DNA from 2 places in the Lacrimispora brassicae genome. Region 1 is predicted to be linked to the other one. Evidence: riboswitches for the same ligand, from Rfam matches in the RefSeq annotation. Region 1 holds a riboswitch; the other holds the start of a gene.
What was found. A riboswitch is a leader RNA that binds a small molecule or an ion and turns the genes downstream of it on or off. The one in region 1 is predicted to bind FMN.

Region 1 (7,511 bases):
TGGGGCTGTTTCTACTGCAATTTCCGGCTGTACAGATTCTTTCCTGACTTTTTTCTTTTTTAACAACTTCTTTGGATTTTTATCTCCCATTTAAAATCACCTCTTTTTCCTTTATTCATTTTTTTAGATAAATTTTATTTATTGAAATCATGATTGTATTGCACAATTTAGAACAAAGTGCCTTCGGTGGCAGTTTTCCTTTCAGATAGCCCATAAATGAAAAAAAAGCCACTTTATACAAAGTGACTTTTATTAGCTCTATTTATTTGTATTTTGTCAGCGCTCATAATTAGTGAGTGCTAACACATCTAATATATCACTAATTCAGTATAATGTCAAGTTCGGTTCCAAAATGTACTATCCTTCAAGTTCAAATCTAAAATAGTCGTAAAATAATTTAAGCTATTGGACATAAGCTGCTTCAATGCGCCCTGTCGGTTCACCATATACAGCAATAATATCTTCCATGGCAGAATTAATCAGTGATTTCTTTCATCATTATAAATTTAGAACATTAAACAAGGAATTAAGAACATAACAAACTGAAAACTTAGTTAAAAGTGATATTTTCTCTAATAGCATCCCAAAATGGTCTTTATTTCTTAGTATTATCTCCTTTCGAAACATAACGCGCAAACTATGAACCACTTAAATGGATCGCTTCCAGCTTATGCATGTTTAACACACTTAAGATCCGGCGAAAAATGATCTATATGCCATCAATTAAGCAGAATGTCTGCGCCTGATCTTCTCTGCTTGACAATGGCAGGAATAAATGCGTTTTGTTTCATTTGTTGTCCAACGTTCTCTTTGCCGGAGTACCTGTCTGCCCCAATAGAGAGTTTTCAAGTGAGGGAGGTGTCTGATGACACTGTTATTGCGTATTTTAGCAGAATGCTTATTTACCGTTTACAGTATATCTTTCCTGATTCACCATAGAGGGAATTTTTTGATTAAGGAAAATTATTGGGTATTTTTTATAATTTCTGTATTAATCAATTGGAGCTTCAGCGCAATTTGGGGATTGGCCATATCCTCACATTATGGAGCATTGGCCCTCTTATTTATTGTTATATTGGAATTAAAATTTTTGTATCAAATGAACCCAATGCAGCTTCTTTTTGAAAGCAGTTATTTTGTCGCTATTCTATACTGGGGAAGAGGAATTGTGCTTCCGGCTTTTGCTTTAATATTAAACAGGAGCGTACAATGGGTAAGGCATGACAAATTTTATTACCCTATTGCATGGTTTCTCTCCTTGTGCATGATACTCAGTTACAATATGCTTTTCCGCCATGTTATTGCTCCTAAAGCTAAAATCCAAAAGTTTTACCGTAGCAACGAACAAATCCGATTTGTAGCTATTTTTCAAATATGCTTTTTGGGATATTTGCTGTTTATCAACTTGGGTCGATATTATGGGGTCGATCTGCCATGGTATAAAACAACTTATATCATCTCCTGTATCATCTGCTTTACTGCACAGGGATTTCTGGTCAACCGCGGAATAAGAACCAGTGCTCTTTTGGAATATGAATTACATACGCAATTGCTGCAGCAGCAGCTTGACAGACAATTGCAGCATTATAAATCGTATCAAATATATACCGAGAGCTTTCGGACATTTAAACACGATTACAATAAAATGATGACCTCTGTGAAATCCCTGTTATCTATTGAAGAATATCAGAAAGCAAAAAACTTGCTTGATACGATTGAAAAGACCATGGAGGAGCAGGTTCTGGTTCATCAAACCTATTCAAACAATATTATACTTGATGCCATCTTGCAAGATACTGCCAACCGATGTTCTGAGCAGTCCACCCGTTTTTCAGCAATGATCTGCCTTCCTGAAAGTCATAACCTGCCAGATATTGATATTGTCCGTATATTTTCAAACCTGACCAATAATGCAGTAGAGGCTTGTGCAAAAGTCACCCCTGATTCCCAACGGTTTCTAACCATTACCAGCAGTATTATTGCTCCCAATAACTGGCTGCATATCGAAATCTCAAACTCCTTTGACGGTAACGTGAAATGGCGCAACGGAATTTTTGAAACAACAAAGCCCAATCGAGATTTTCATGGTATTGGCTTAACCATTATCGAAGAAATTGTAAACAAACTGGGCGGTGTGATATGTTTTGATTCAGACAACCAAAAACGGATATTTACGGCAACACTTTCTTTGCCTGTTAAGCCTGGATCTCCCGGATCAGATTAACCATCTCAATGGCGCCCGCCGCACAGTCAAAGCCCTTATTGCCCGCCTTGGTTCCTGCCCGTTCAATGGCCTGCTCAATGCTCTCCGTGGTAAGCACCCCGAACATGACCGGAATGCCGCTGTTTAAGGATACATGGGCAATTCCCTTAGACACTTCGCTGCAAACATAATCATAATGAGTGGTGCTTCCACGAATGACTGCGCCAAGACAAATCACTGCATCATATTTGCCGCAGCCTGCCATCTTTGAGGCGATCAGAGGGATCTCAAAGGCGCCGGGCACCCAGGCAACCTCAATGTTTTCCTCGCTGACGTCATGGCGCTTTAAGCAGTCCAGGGCGCCGCCCAGGAGCTTTGCAGTAATAAACTCATTGAAACGTGCGGCAACAATGCCGATTTTCATTTCCTTTGATACAAGCTTTCCTTCAAATACTTTCATAATACATTCTCCTTCATGATTTAATAGTGTAAAATGTGGCCCATTTTGTTCTGCTTGGTTATGAGGTAAAACAAGTCATGCTCATTTGCCGGCACTTGAATGGGGACTCTTTCCATAATTTCCATACCGAAACCGGACAGTCCATAGACTTTTTCCGGATTGTTGGTAATAAGACGCAAGGTTTTTACTCCCAGATCCCGCAGAATTTGAGCGCCAATGTAGTACTCCCGCGGATCCCCGGCAAAACCAAGGGCAAGGTTGGCTTCCAGTGTGTCCATTCCCTCATCCTGTAAAGTGTAAGCGCGCAGCTTGTTGACCAGGCCGATTCCCCGCCCTTCCTGGCGCATATAGAGAAGGATTCCCCTGCCTTCCTGTTCAATCTGTGTCATAGCGGCGGCAAGCTGCTGTCCACAGTCACAGCGCATGGAACCGAAGGCATCTCCGGTCAGGCATTCGGAATGGACACGGCACAGGATGTTCTGCCCATCACCGATTTCACCTTTTACGAGTGCCACATGGTGCTCGCCGTTTAACTTGTTCACGTAGCAGCAGGCCTTAAAGTCACCGTATTTGGTGGGCATTTGGCTGACAGAGGTCTGCTCCACCAGCCGGTCGTTTTTCTTTCGGTATTCCTGCAATGCGGCAATGGTGATAAATGGAAGATTCCACTTTTGAGCCAACTGGATCAGTTGGGGCGTGTGCATCATCGTGCCGTCCTCGCCCATGATCTCGCAGCAAAGACCGCATTCTTTAAGCCCTGCCAGCCGCATCAAGTCTACGGTGGCTTCCGTATGTCCGTCACGCTCCAAGACCCCATTTTCCTTGGCCAGCAAGGGGAACATATGCCCCGGGCGGCGGAAATCCTCAGGCTTTGCCGTATCATCCACGGATTTCATAGCGGTGACGGAGCGCTCTGCCGCGGATATTCCGGTGGTGGTGTCCACATGATCCACCGAAACGGTAAATGCGGTGGTGTGATTGTCCGTATTCTCGGAAACCATCTGCGGAAAATTCAGGCGCCTGCAAATTTCTTCGTTCATTGGCATACAGATCAATCCTTTGCCGTAGGTTGCCATGAAGTTGATATTCTCTGTTGTGGCAAACTGGGCGGCACAGATGAAATCGCCTTCATTTTCCCGGTCTTCGTTATCCGTGACAAGAATGATTTTTCCTTGCTTAAGCGCTTCCAGCGCTTCTTCAATGGTATTGTATTGAAACATCGTTATCCTCCTAATAGCCAGATTTGGTTAGAAACTCTTTTGTGATGCCCCTTGACCGTTCTTGTTCCGGAGGGGAATCCATAAACTTTTCAATGTATTTCCCTACAAGGTCATTTTCCAGATTTACAGGGTCGCCAGCTTTTTTTTGAGAAAGGATGGTGGATTTTACCGTATGGGGAATGGCAGACAGGCTGAAATCCGAAGCAGTAACCGCTGCCACCGTCAGGCTGATACCGTCCACTGCAATGGAACCCTTTTCCACGATGTAGCGCAAAATACTGCTGTCCGCTGCAATGGTGTACCAAATGGCGTTGTCGTCTGTTTGTATGGCTTTCACCCTGCCCACGCCGTCAATATGTCCGGAAACCATGTGTCCGCCAAACCGTCCGTTTGCAGGCATTGCCCGCTCTAAATTGACGGCAGTCCCAGGGCGCAGCCTGCCAAGAGAAGAACGGTTCAGTGTCTCGTGCATCACATCTGCCTGAAAGGTGTTGGAGGAAAGGCCGGCAGCCGTCAGGCATACCCCGTTTACCGCTACACTGTCCCCAATGCAAAGATCATCAAATATAACCCTTCCTTGAATGGTAAGCACAGAGGAATGTACACTTTTTCGTACTTCCTTCAGTACACCGATTTCCTCAATAATTCCTGTGAACATGGGGCTGCACCTCACTTTCGATTAAAATATCCTCACCCAGGCAGGAGACTGTGCTGTTTGTGAGGAAAAACCCATCCTCCGGACAGGGAACGCCCATTCCTGCCACAGGCGTTTTCCCGTTTGCCCCGCCCAACAGTTTAGGTGCAATATATGCCTGCACCTTGTTTACGATTCCCGCCTGCAAGGCCGACCAGTTCAGAATACCGCCGCCCTCAAGCAAAATGCTGTCGACATTTTCTTCCCCCAGCTTTCCCATCAACCGGGCCAGATCCAAATGGCCGTCCTTTTGGGAAACAGGCAGGATACGGCAGCCGGCTTTGATGTATGGCCGTTGTGCTTCCAAGTCCACGGAGGCGGTGGCAATGACCGTAGGAACCTCTTTGGCGGTCACAACAATTTGGGAATCCAGAGGCGTGCGCAATTGGGTATCACAGATGATGCGCAGCGGGTTTCTGCCGCCCTCTGTGCGGCAGGTAAGAAGGGGATCGTCTGCCAGTACAGTGCCCACCCCCACCATCACGGCGCTGTACCTGTGGCGGTCCTGATGCACCCGGCAGCGTGCGGTCTCACTGGTGATCCACTTGGAAACACCTGTGTACGCTGCAGTTTTTCCGTCCATGGTCATGGCGTATTTCATCACCACATAAGGCTTTCCGGTTTGAATGAAGTGGAAAAACACCTCATTGAGCTTGTCACACTCCGCCTTGAGAACCCCTTCCACCACCTGGATGCCCTGGCCTCGAAGCACCTCGATCCCTTTCCCCGCAACAAGCGGGTTGGGATCATGGCTGCCTATGACCACCCTGCAGATTCCGCTTTGCAGAATGGCTTCCGTACATGGAGGTGTTTTCCCATAATGGCAGCAAGGTTCCAGTGTTACATACAGGGTCCCGCCTTCCGGTGATTCCCTGCAGCTTGCAAGGGCATTCCGTTCCCCATGAGGGGCGCCATACCGTTCATGATATCCCTCACCGATTATCCGGCCTTCCTTTACAATCACGGCTCCAACCATAGGATTTGGATTTACAAGACCACACCCCTTTTTGGCAAGCTCCAGAGCCAAACCCATATATCTGATATCTTCCATATCACACCACCTTAAAAAGAAAATACCTTGAACACAAGGTCCAAGGCATTTTCTGCATCAATCCATGGATTTACACCGCTACTAATACAAAACGCTCTGAAATGAGGATTCATTTCAGAGCGGAAATATCAGTTGGCGTATCAAAATACATGGATACTGCTTGATCTTCTTTTATCCAGACTTTACTGTCGGCTTCGGAATTTCACCGAATCATGCCTTGCGGCTCGTGGGCTTTACCACCGGTAGGGAATTTCACCCTGCCCTGAAGATTGCTATTCAATTGGTGTAATAATACTACCTGATTAGAAGAATGTCAATACATTGGCGGAATTATAATTTATTTGCTGCTTAAACCTCATCTAAGAATACAAAATTTGGTATTTGTTTTCCCTTATATGTGGTGTAAAGTGTCTGGGAGCGCACTGAAAAATATTTTTCAATATTATGATCTGTCATTACCTCCTGTATGGCTCCTGCCTTGTAATCATGATCACCCAATAAAAAGCATTTATCTGCGATCCTTATTGCGTGGTTGGGATAGTGAGTGTTGATCATACAGGATATATTTTGTTCCGAAACAAAACTCTGCAGCAGCTTTAACAGCCTTATTTGATTGCGAAAATCCAAATGGGCTTCCGGCTCATCCAGTATTAAAAGCTGGGGAGAGTTTATTAATGCCCTTGCAATAAAAACAAGCTGTAGCTGTCCTCCGCTTAATTCATTGCAGCATTTGTCATGCAGGTCCGTAATACCGATTCGTTCTAAAACCTCATCAGCCTTTTGGTAATCTTCACTTCGTGGCGCTGCAAAATAAGAATTGCGGCCTGCTTTTCCAAATACGACCATATCCCGGACTGTGTAGGGAAACGAGGATTTATGTGCTTGGGGCACATATCCTATTTTGCTGACAGGTTTCTTATTATCACTCTTCTGCCCTGCAACCACGGAATAACCGCTTTTCCATTTTAATATTCCTGCTATGCATTTAATAAGCGTTGTTTTGCCAATGCCATTTCTCCCCATGACGGCCATAATTTCTCCGGTTTTCATTGTGAAATTCACATCTTGCAGTATAGGTCTTTCTTTGTGATAGTAAAATGTCCCGTTATTAACTTCCAAAAGCATTACGCCCCTCCTTTTGTCCGCCGGTAGATTACAGCAAAGAAAGGAGCTCCAATCAGGGCGGTCAAAATACCAATAGGTATCTCGGCTGTTGTCAGGTTTCTTGCAATGCTGTCTGCCAGGATCATGAATACGGCACCCATTAAGCAGGAGGCAGGCAGCAGTCTGCCATGATTAACTCCTGCAAGCCGTCTGCATATATGGGGAATAACAAGGCCGACCCAGCCGATAATGCCTGATACTGTGACACAAGCGGCCGTTACCAGTGTAGAGAAAAGAATAATAAGCCAGCGGGTGCGCTGAGGGTTAATTCCCATGGTATAAGCATCTTCATCCCCAAGGGACAGGATATTGATTTTCCAACGCAGGGCGAGCAGGCCAATTATGCCCAATAAAGCGGGAATACTTGCAATTTTTATATGGGTGTATGATGTATTCGAAAAACTGCCCATCAGCCAAAAGGTTATGGCCGGTAATTTGTCCCCTGCGTCTGCCACATATTTTACAAGAGAAGTAAGGGCGTTAAAGATGGATGAAACTATAATGCCTGAAAGAACCAGGGACATGGTCTCTCCACGTCCTTTTGCACCGGCAAGGAAAAACACCAGAAAAATACTGAATATTCCAAAGGCAAAGGGAATGAGTGACGTAAGCATATGATGATCGGAAAAAAGCAGTATTCCTAAGGCCGCACCAAAGCCGGCCCCTGCGCAGACGCCCAAAAGGTCAGGACTTACAAGGGGGTTTTGAAATGTTCCCTG
Region 2 (7,511 bases), on a different contig from region 1:
TGAGATTGGATAGAAATATCCCCAGCCGCATGACAGATGATCAGCGGTGGGGATATGATAATTTACTTGATAATTAAGATCTTTTGAGACTGGTGGTCAGGACAATATGCCGTTTTTCTGGGCATACTGGTACATCTGCTCTTCTTCCAGGCAAACCTCATCATACCGGCTTTTTATTTTTCCTATTTTGATATCCTCCATTAAATTATCAAGGAATTTCTTGAAATCAGGGTTACTGTCTACCAGGCGGTTAATGGTATCCCAGTCGAGTGATTCTTTTTCTTTTGCTGAAAATAGAATCTCACTTTGCATGAAATGTTCGGCATCCAACCGGATAACTCCAATTCCGAAGGCGTTGTTCAAGCGGCGCATTTCGTCTATCAGTTCCGGATCGTCTGCAATATGTAATGCTACGAGATAGCCTTCATGCGCCCAGCTTGAATTGGATACGGCCTGGAAGTAATACTCCCGGAGGTTGGATAGATTGATATCAATCTTCATCTCAAAAGAATACAGCTTATATGGGTTCACTTTCAGGATATCAAATAGTTTGAGTGTATTTTCGGTATAAGATTCAAAGGGGAAATGTACGCCGACAATATCCGGGTGCAACCATTTATTCTTGCCGCTCTTTTCACGCTTGGATGTCTCATGGTAAATGGTTTTTGTGGAACATTTGAAATGCTCATCAGCATTTACGAAGCTGGACAGCAGAATATGTAAGGCTCTTTCTCCGAATTTATGTTTCTGGGATAACTTCTCCTGCTTCTGTTTATCTTCATATTCTTTAAGTCCTGCTGTTTTTCCTTTTAAAAAGAATTTCGCCGGACGTTTGCTTACCTGTTCAAATACAGTGTCTGGATTATTTTTTATATCAACATATATTCTGGCGGACAGGGTGCGGATTGGTGTTTTTCCTGAAGATGATAGCTTCTCCAGAAGTCCCAGATTCTTTGCGGTATCCCACATTTGTTCAATAGATAATGGGATGTTTTCTTTTTCCAGTACATCTTTTGCTAAAGTTAAAAAGCTATATGCCATACTTTAAGTGCCCCTTTCGTATCGGTTATTTTTTATTGTAACATGAATTTGGAAATATTGGGAGATTTCCCAGTAATGAATGTATCAGAGATTTACATATCTTTTAACAGAATCTATTTTGGACTACAACAGCTTCGCTAATGTGATTAAACACTTTAGCGAAACCCTACATGTTTTGGCAAAACTCCTGTATCATACGTTTTGGCGTTACCCCATCCCCCTGTAGATTTTGATATCTGTTTATAGATTTCCAAACAACACAGAACTATTTTTATACAATAACTGCCTCAAATCCGCATAAAATCAAGGTTTCTTTGAGAGGAAACAGACGATTTCAACGTTCCCATAGACGGAAGTTTTATATAACATAGCAATATTACTTGTCATTTCTATATGAAGGGGTAGCTATATTTACCCCCATGTACTATATGCATGTTATTCACTATTCTTATTTGAAAATATGCCTTCCTCTGTGCCTCGCAAGAATTTCATGATTTTGTTCCACAGTCTTTTAAGAAAATTATATCTTTTTGATATTCTTTCTGTAGTGATCATTCAATAAAAGAGAGCTAAAGTAAAGCTTTTATCATAACTGAGTTCAATCATTCTTATTTAGTTTGGCCACAAGTTTGCATTTTGTATAATGATCTTCAAAATCATAATTATCATATACTTTCTTCAATGTTTGACCATCCTTGTCATATACTAGCATCTTTGAATCTAATAGCTGCATTTTATCCGCTACTTCATCAGATGGCGTTTTAAATAAAATATCTTTATAAATAATGTAGGTTGCATAATGCCGTCCAATCTCGAAATAACTAACAGGATTAAAAAATGAGTATTTCTCAAAATCGTTTTTTGATATCTCAGAATTAGTTGTATCCAAAGTGTAATCAAGCCTAAAGACCTTTGAAAACCCTTCTATCTGATCAATAATTTTTGCATGATTATATGTACCAACTTCAATAAAAACATTATCCATATAATAGATATTTAGTAAAAACAAAGCAGATAAACTATAAATCAAGTTACCAAGATTTGCTTTACTGAAATTTTTTACGCGATCATGTTTAATCTTATTATAGGCATTATACCAGCCCCAGGATTTTCTTTCTTTACCACCGATTTTAATTGAAATGTCTTTCTTAAATGGTGATAGTTTAATGTCAAATATGTTAGTTGTGCAGTTATCCAGAGTAAAATCCACCAATTTATTACTAAGTCCGTATTTTTCTTCTAATCTTGTATAATAGTCATTAAAATATACAATTTTCCTAATATGCCTCTTATTATCGTAAAATTTAATATTCTCTTTCTTGCAAAGCTCTTTAGATATATTTTCTATTTCAGATACTGTCCTTAAGAGCATATCAGCAATCTTCGTAGAATATACATTTAACTGCCTTCGATTAAATGTAATATAATAACTCAACTCTACAAGTTCCCTTTCCAATTGTTGATATATTGGAAAAAATAGATTTTGTGACACTATTCCCCCCCTTCCTGTTAATATAATGGCTAATTCATTAATCTATTAACTTTTACTGTCCTATATCAAATATCTTTTGCCAAAACGTTCATTTTTCTTACCCCACCACGGTAACCGGAAACATATTTCACCCCAATCACTCACGAAAACACACTTACATATTCGCCTCAAATCCCCGAAACCCTTTGATTTACTGGGCTTTCTTCTCCAGCAACACAACTGTCTCAACGTGCCTTGTTTGAATGAACATATTAACATACATAAACATAAATAATAAGCAAATAAGAGAAAATCAAACTATAACATAAATAAAAAGGGACATCCTCGTAGTTGAAGATATACCTTTCATTATTTGTCCTTGATTTCTATCAAGCGCCCATCTTTACAAGTTATAATTTAAGCCGCAAGCATTCATGCCTGCGGCTTACTATTTTAATGGAGATAGTGGGATTCGAACCCATGACCTCTTGAATGCCATTCAAGCGCTCTCCCAGCTGAGCTATACCCCCATGACCGCTATTATAGCAAAGCATTAAAAAAATTGCAACAACATATTGCATTTATTTTTTAAAATGTTATAATAATTCAAGAACATTTGAATATAGTAGTCTTCAGGGCAGGGTGTAATTCCCGACCGGCGGTAAAGTCCGCGAGCGCAAACTGCGCAGAATTGGTTTGATTCCAATACCGACAGTATAGTCTGGATGAAAGAAGATGTGTTAAATAGTGATAATACACCTGTCTATTTTTAACACCTGAAAGGCATACTTTCAGGTGTTACTTATTTTCAGGAGGACTTAATTATGAATATGACAAAGAAAACAAACAAACTCACCCTTATGGCCATGCTTTGCGCTCTGGCCTTTGTAGCTGTTGTGGCGATCCGGATCCCTCTGATCCCCATACTGCCATTCCTGGAATATGAGCCTAAGGATGTTATCATCCTTACCGGAGGCTTCCTATTCGGCCCAATGTCTGCGGCACTGATCTCTGTTATCGTGTCCTTTGTGGAGATGTTTACCATCAGCAGCACCGGAATTATCGGACTGATCATGAACATCCTTTCAACGGTAGCATTTGTCTGCCCGGCAGCTTATTTCTATAAGAAGCGTCATTCCCTGTGGGGAGCATTCTTTGGCATGGTGGCAGGCACCCTTCTCATGACCCTTGTCATGGTTTTGTGGAATTACCTGATCACTCCCATTTACATGGGCTATCCCCGGGAAGCCGTGGTCAAACTCCTTCTCCCGGCATTTGTTCCCTTTAACCTTTTAAAGGGTGGAATCAATACAGCCCTGACCCTTCTCATCTATAAGCCTTTGGTAACCGCCTTAAGAAGATCCAATCTTATGATTCCCGCTTCAATGGCTTCTGTAGACGCTTCCCAAAAGCAGAGATTCAATCTTGGCACCACCCTTACTGCAGCGGTCATTTTAATAACCTGTATTTTAGCTGTCCTGGTTATGAAGGGAATCATATAATCAACGAAACAGCAAGGGAGTGTCGCACAATGACATGAAATCATTTTGACTTCATGTCAGGAGCGGCGCTCCCATTTTTTCAACTTAAAATCCAGCTGAATCATCATTTTAGACACTCCGACCGGATTTTTGGCGTACTTTAACCGATCTGTTTCATGATCCTCTTTTTTATGCTGTTTTTAATTCATACAGATGGCTCTGAAGCTTCTCCCTTTGGATTTTTGAGTGCAGTTTGTTGATGTTAGACCCCATGCTCAGTAAAAGAAACTCGATTTTTACATTGTTTTTTCCGCTTGTCAAAAATCTCCTGAATCCATAATCCTGTTTTAATACTCCAAAGGCTCCTTCTACCTGGATCGAACGGTTCATCCGGTACCGGATCCCCTCTTTGCTTAAGATATTTTTTAGTGATACATTCCTTTTTTCTATCAGTACCTTTGAAACATACATCTGCTTTCCTCTTCGCGAATTGGTACATTTTCCTTCGAAATGTGGGCAGCTGCTATAGTCTTCACAACAATAAATGTCCTGCTTTGACTCATAACCAGTTGCGCTGATTTTCTTTTTCTTCCCAACATTCCATAAAATTCTGCCATAATGGCAGACAAAGCAATACCCTTCTTCTATATAGGCCATGTTTTCCCTGTGCCCGATTTCTTTTTTGAAGCTGCGTTTTTTCCACTTCTCATAGGTCTGGGGCTTGATGTATGGAATCTTCTGTTCTTTTTCTAGCCATAGATAATTCTCTTCATTTTCATATCCGGCATCTGCTGTGATACTTTGATAGCTGTGCTTTAAGTTTGATTCGGTTTCCTGAAGGAACGGAATCAGGGTATTGGTATCGTCTCGGTCGGAAAATACCCCCACTCCCATGATGTATTCGCTGTCAACTCCAATCTGGAGGCTATATCCGGGTTTCAACTGCGCATTCCGCATTTGGTCACCTTTCATGTGCATAAAAGTCGCATCCGGATCTGTCTTGGAATAACTGTTGTGCCCATGGATTTTTTTTTGTGGATACCGTACCTGTTTTGCCGTTCCAGGCAGGACTCTAAATACTCTTTGTCTTTCTGAATCTGACTCTTGCGGTGGCCACGCCCATGTACCAGAACAACGCCCAGTTCCTGAATCTTCTCTGTCAGCTGTTCCACGATTTTTCCCAGATCTTTGGCAGCTGTTTCGCTGTGAAAGCAGAAGGATTCCAGATACTCATGATTGATTTCTGGTATTCGCTGTTTTATCTGTCCCTGCATCCTTGCCTCATGCTTTCCGACTGCTTTTTTCCAGACAAAGGTGTACTTATTCGCTTTGGATTCAATCTTAGTCCCAGCCACGAATAGGTTCTTTCCGCTGGCTTCTCCTGATTTTAAGAGAAGGTGAGCCGGTTGTCCAAACAGTTCTTCACAGATTTCTTTTAAGAATGTGGTGCGGAATCTGGCTATCGTGCTATGGTCTGGAGCTTTGGTTCCAGCTAGAAGCCAGAGAAAGTTGATATCCCTTGTGCATGCTTTTTCTATTTTTCTGCTGGAATAGATCCCCTGTGAGTAGGCGTATACCAGAATCTTGAACATCAGCTTGGGTTCAACTGCAGGATTTCTCCCTTCCTGGGAGTATGCCTTATAAAGACTGCTATACAGAGACCGGGTGACTGAGATGCTGGAACGATCAGCCAACAGCTGTGCAGAAGAATTCCTGGAAACCTTGGAACAGTTTGATGCCATGCAACACCGACTCCATGAGGATCTTGAACGGATTGAACGGGAAAACCGGGAGAACAACTACAAGAGGTATATACAAGGACTTTAAGCAACTATAGATGAAGAAACTCAAATCGTGTATATCGTCGATGTAGTATATGACGGACAAAACTATCCTGAAATGCTGTAGTTTTTCAACAAAGGCCGATTGGAAGATTTTTCGGTCGGCCTTTCCCCTTGTACCTAAAAAGCATATCCGGATTGGCAGGTTGAGGATTGGCAAGAATACTATTTAGAACGGCTTCGTCACAAGACATTTCTATATCCTTTGACATAAAATAATAACTTACCCAAGGATTAAACCAATGGATTGCAAGGATAAAGAAAGCAAACAGTTTTATCAGATAGTCGCACCGCTGAATATACATTCTTATTGTCTCATATGTCAAAGTTTATCGGCATTTTCGTAGATGGATTTTTTCTCCTCATCATTTAGCGTTTTTTCAATGATAGAAGCAATCGCCAGAACGACAAATATATTTGCAACCAGCCTTACAAGCGTAAACAGCCATCCCATCGAGGATACTTCAAAAAGCAAGAGTGGGATACGGATGCTTGCGCAGGAACATATAAATATCAATACATTACTTATCTTACTACCTTTCTTCAACATCATACCGGCGACAGGCAGTAACGCATACAAGGGCACAGCAGTTACTATTCCCAATCCAAAGGCCACAAGGATACCTTTAATACCTGACTTCTCTCCCATTATGCGGATCATGCCTTCACGTTCTACCCACACGTCTAAAAGACCAATACAGACAAAGACTGGAGTCAGCATAAAAAGAAAGTTCAAAAAGTTCTTGCAAGTGAAAAGCAACGAATTTATTCCTATTGCGGGATAGAAAAGCAGGGCTAGAATATTCGTTGTTAAAACAACAAGCAAAAACCAATATTGCTTAATAATTTTCTTCATCTCATCACCAACCCGATAATAAAAGCTACGGCGAATGCAAAGACGAAAAAAAGCAGATTGCGAAGTATTGCAATCTTTTTCCCGAGATATTTACTTTCGAGTGGTATTGTAATAATTCCAACCGTAGTCAATGTGCAGATAAAAACAGCTATCTGCATTATACCCGCACCGTTTTGCAACAATTGTGAAGCAACGGGAAAGGCGATCAGAACAGGAATAAGGGCTATTGCTCCAGTAACGGCTGACAAAAGCATCCCCAATATGCCTGATTCTGCACCTATAATTTTTTGTATAGTTTCAGGCTTGATAGCCGCGAGCAAAGTCCCAACAAGAAACAGTATAGCTAGAAACTGAGGGAGCATGGAAAGAAACATTTTCCATGCTCTTTTCAATGCAGTTAAAGTTTTGCGCCTGTTTTTTATAAATGATACTACTAGCAAAAATACAGTTATACCATAAAGTATGTATGTGAATAAAGAATCCATTTAGCTAAACCATTTCTCCTTTCAATCCGCTTACACCAGTTCCTATAACTGTCTTGATTTAACGGCATTTTTTAGTAAAGGAATTATAATAGTTGCAATTACTCCGCCAATCAAGGCCGTAAGCAATTGCGGAATTGAAAACATGCCAGATATTGTTGTTGCTTGTTTTTCCGGCAAATTCATCAAATGAGGAATTGCAATTGCGACTATACCGATGTACAGCATCAAGAATTTACTAACTGCCGCAACAGTAAGAGTAAGAATGTAGACAGTAACTGACTTTCCAAAGCGGCGGTTGCCAAGAAAGTGCCAAATCAGAACAAGGACTATATTACC

Region 2: linked by a shared signal. The riboswitch ahead of ACYVD3_RS07115 (ECF transporter S component) and the one ahead of ribD (bifunctional diaminohydroxyphosphoribosylaminopyrimidine deaminase/5-amino-6-(5-phosphoribosylamino)uracil reductase RibD) in region 1 are both predicted to bind FMN.

Annotation. Positions count from the first base shown of each region.
Region 1 covers NZ_BRYH01000064.1:58,112-65,622, forward strand. Annotated here, with positions in the region: gene ACYVD3_RS27355 (sensor histidine kinase) at 866-2,224, shown strand; gene ribH (6,7-dimethyl-8-ribityllumazine synthase) at 2,196-2,663, opposite strand; gene ACYVD3_RS27365 (bifunctional 3,4-dihydroxy-2-butanone-4-phosphate synthase/GTP cyclohydrolase II) at 2,684-3,883, opposite strand; gene ribE (riboflavin synthase) at 3,894-4,541, opposite strand; gene ribD (bifunctional diaminohydroxyphosphoribosylaminopyrimidine deaminase/5-amino-6-(5-phosphoribosylamino)uracil reductase RibD) at 4,522-5,628, opposite strand; FMN riboswitch at 5,788-5,902, opposite strand; gene ACYVD3_RS27380 (ABC transporter ATP-binding protein) at 5,977-6,753, opposite strand; gene ACYVD3_RS27385 (FecCD family ABC transporter permease) at 6,753-7,511, opposite strand, start outside.
Region 2 covers NZ_BRYH01000009.1:284,696-292,206, reverse strand. Annotated here, with positions in the region: gene ACYVD3_RS07130 (COG2958 family protein) at 97-1,041, opposite strand; gene ACYVD3_RS07125 (hypothetical protein) at 1,640-2,533, opposite strand; tRNA gene ACYVD3_RS07120 (tRNA-Ala) at 2,970-3,042, opposite strand; FMN riboswitch at 3,137-3,253, shown strand; gene ACYVD3_RS07115 (ECF transporter S component) at 3,337-4,014, shown strand; gene ACYVD3_RS07110 (transposase) at 4,183-4,971, opposite strand; gene ACYVD3_RS07105 (transposase) at 4,962-5,735, opposite strand; gene ACYVD3_RS07100 (M56 family metallopeptidase) at 5,906-6,139, opposite strand; gene ACYVD3_RS07095 (permease) at 6,157-6,690, opposite strand; gene ACYVD3_RS07090 (hypothetical protein) at 6,687-7,175, opposite strand; gene ACYVD3_RS07085 (GTPase) at 7,218-7,511, opposite strand, start outside.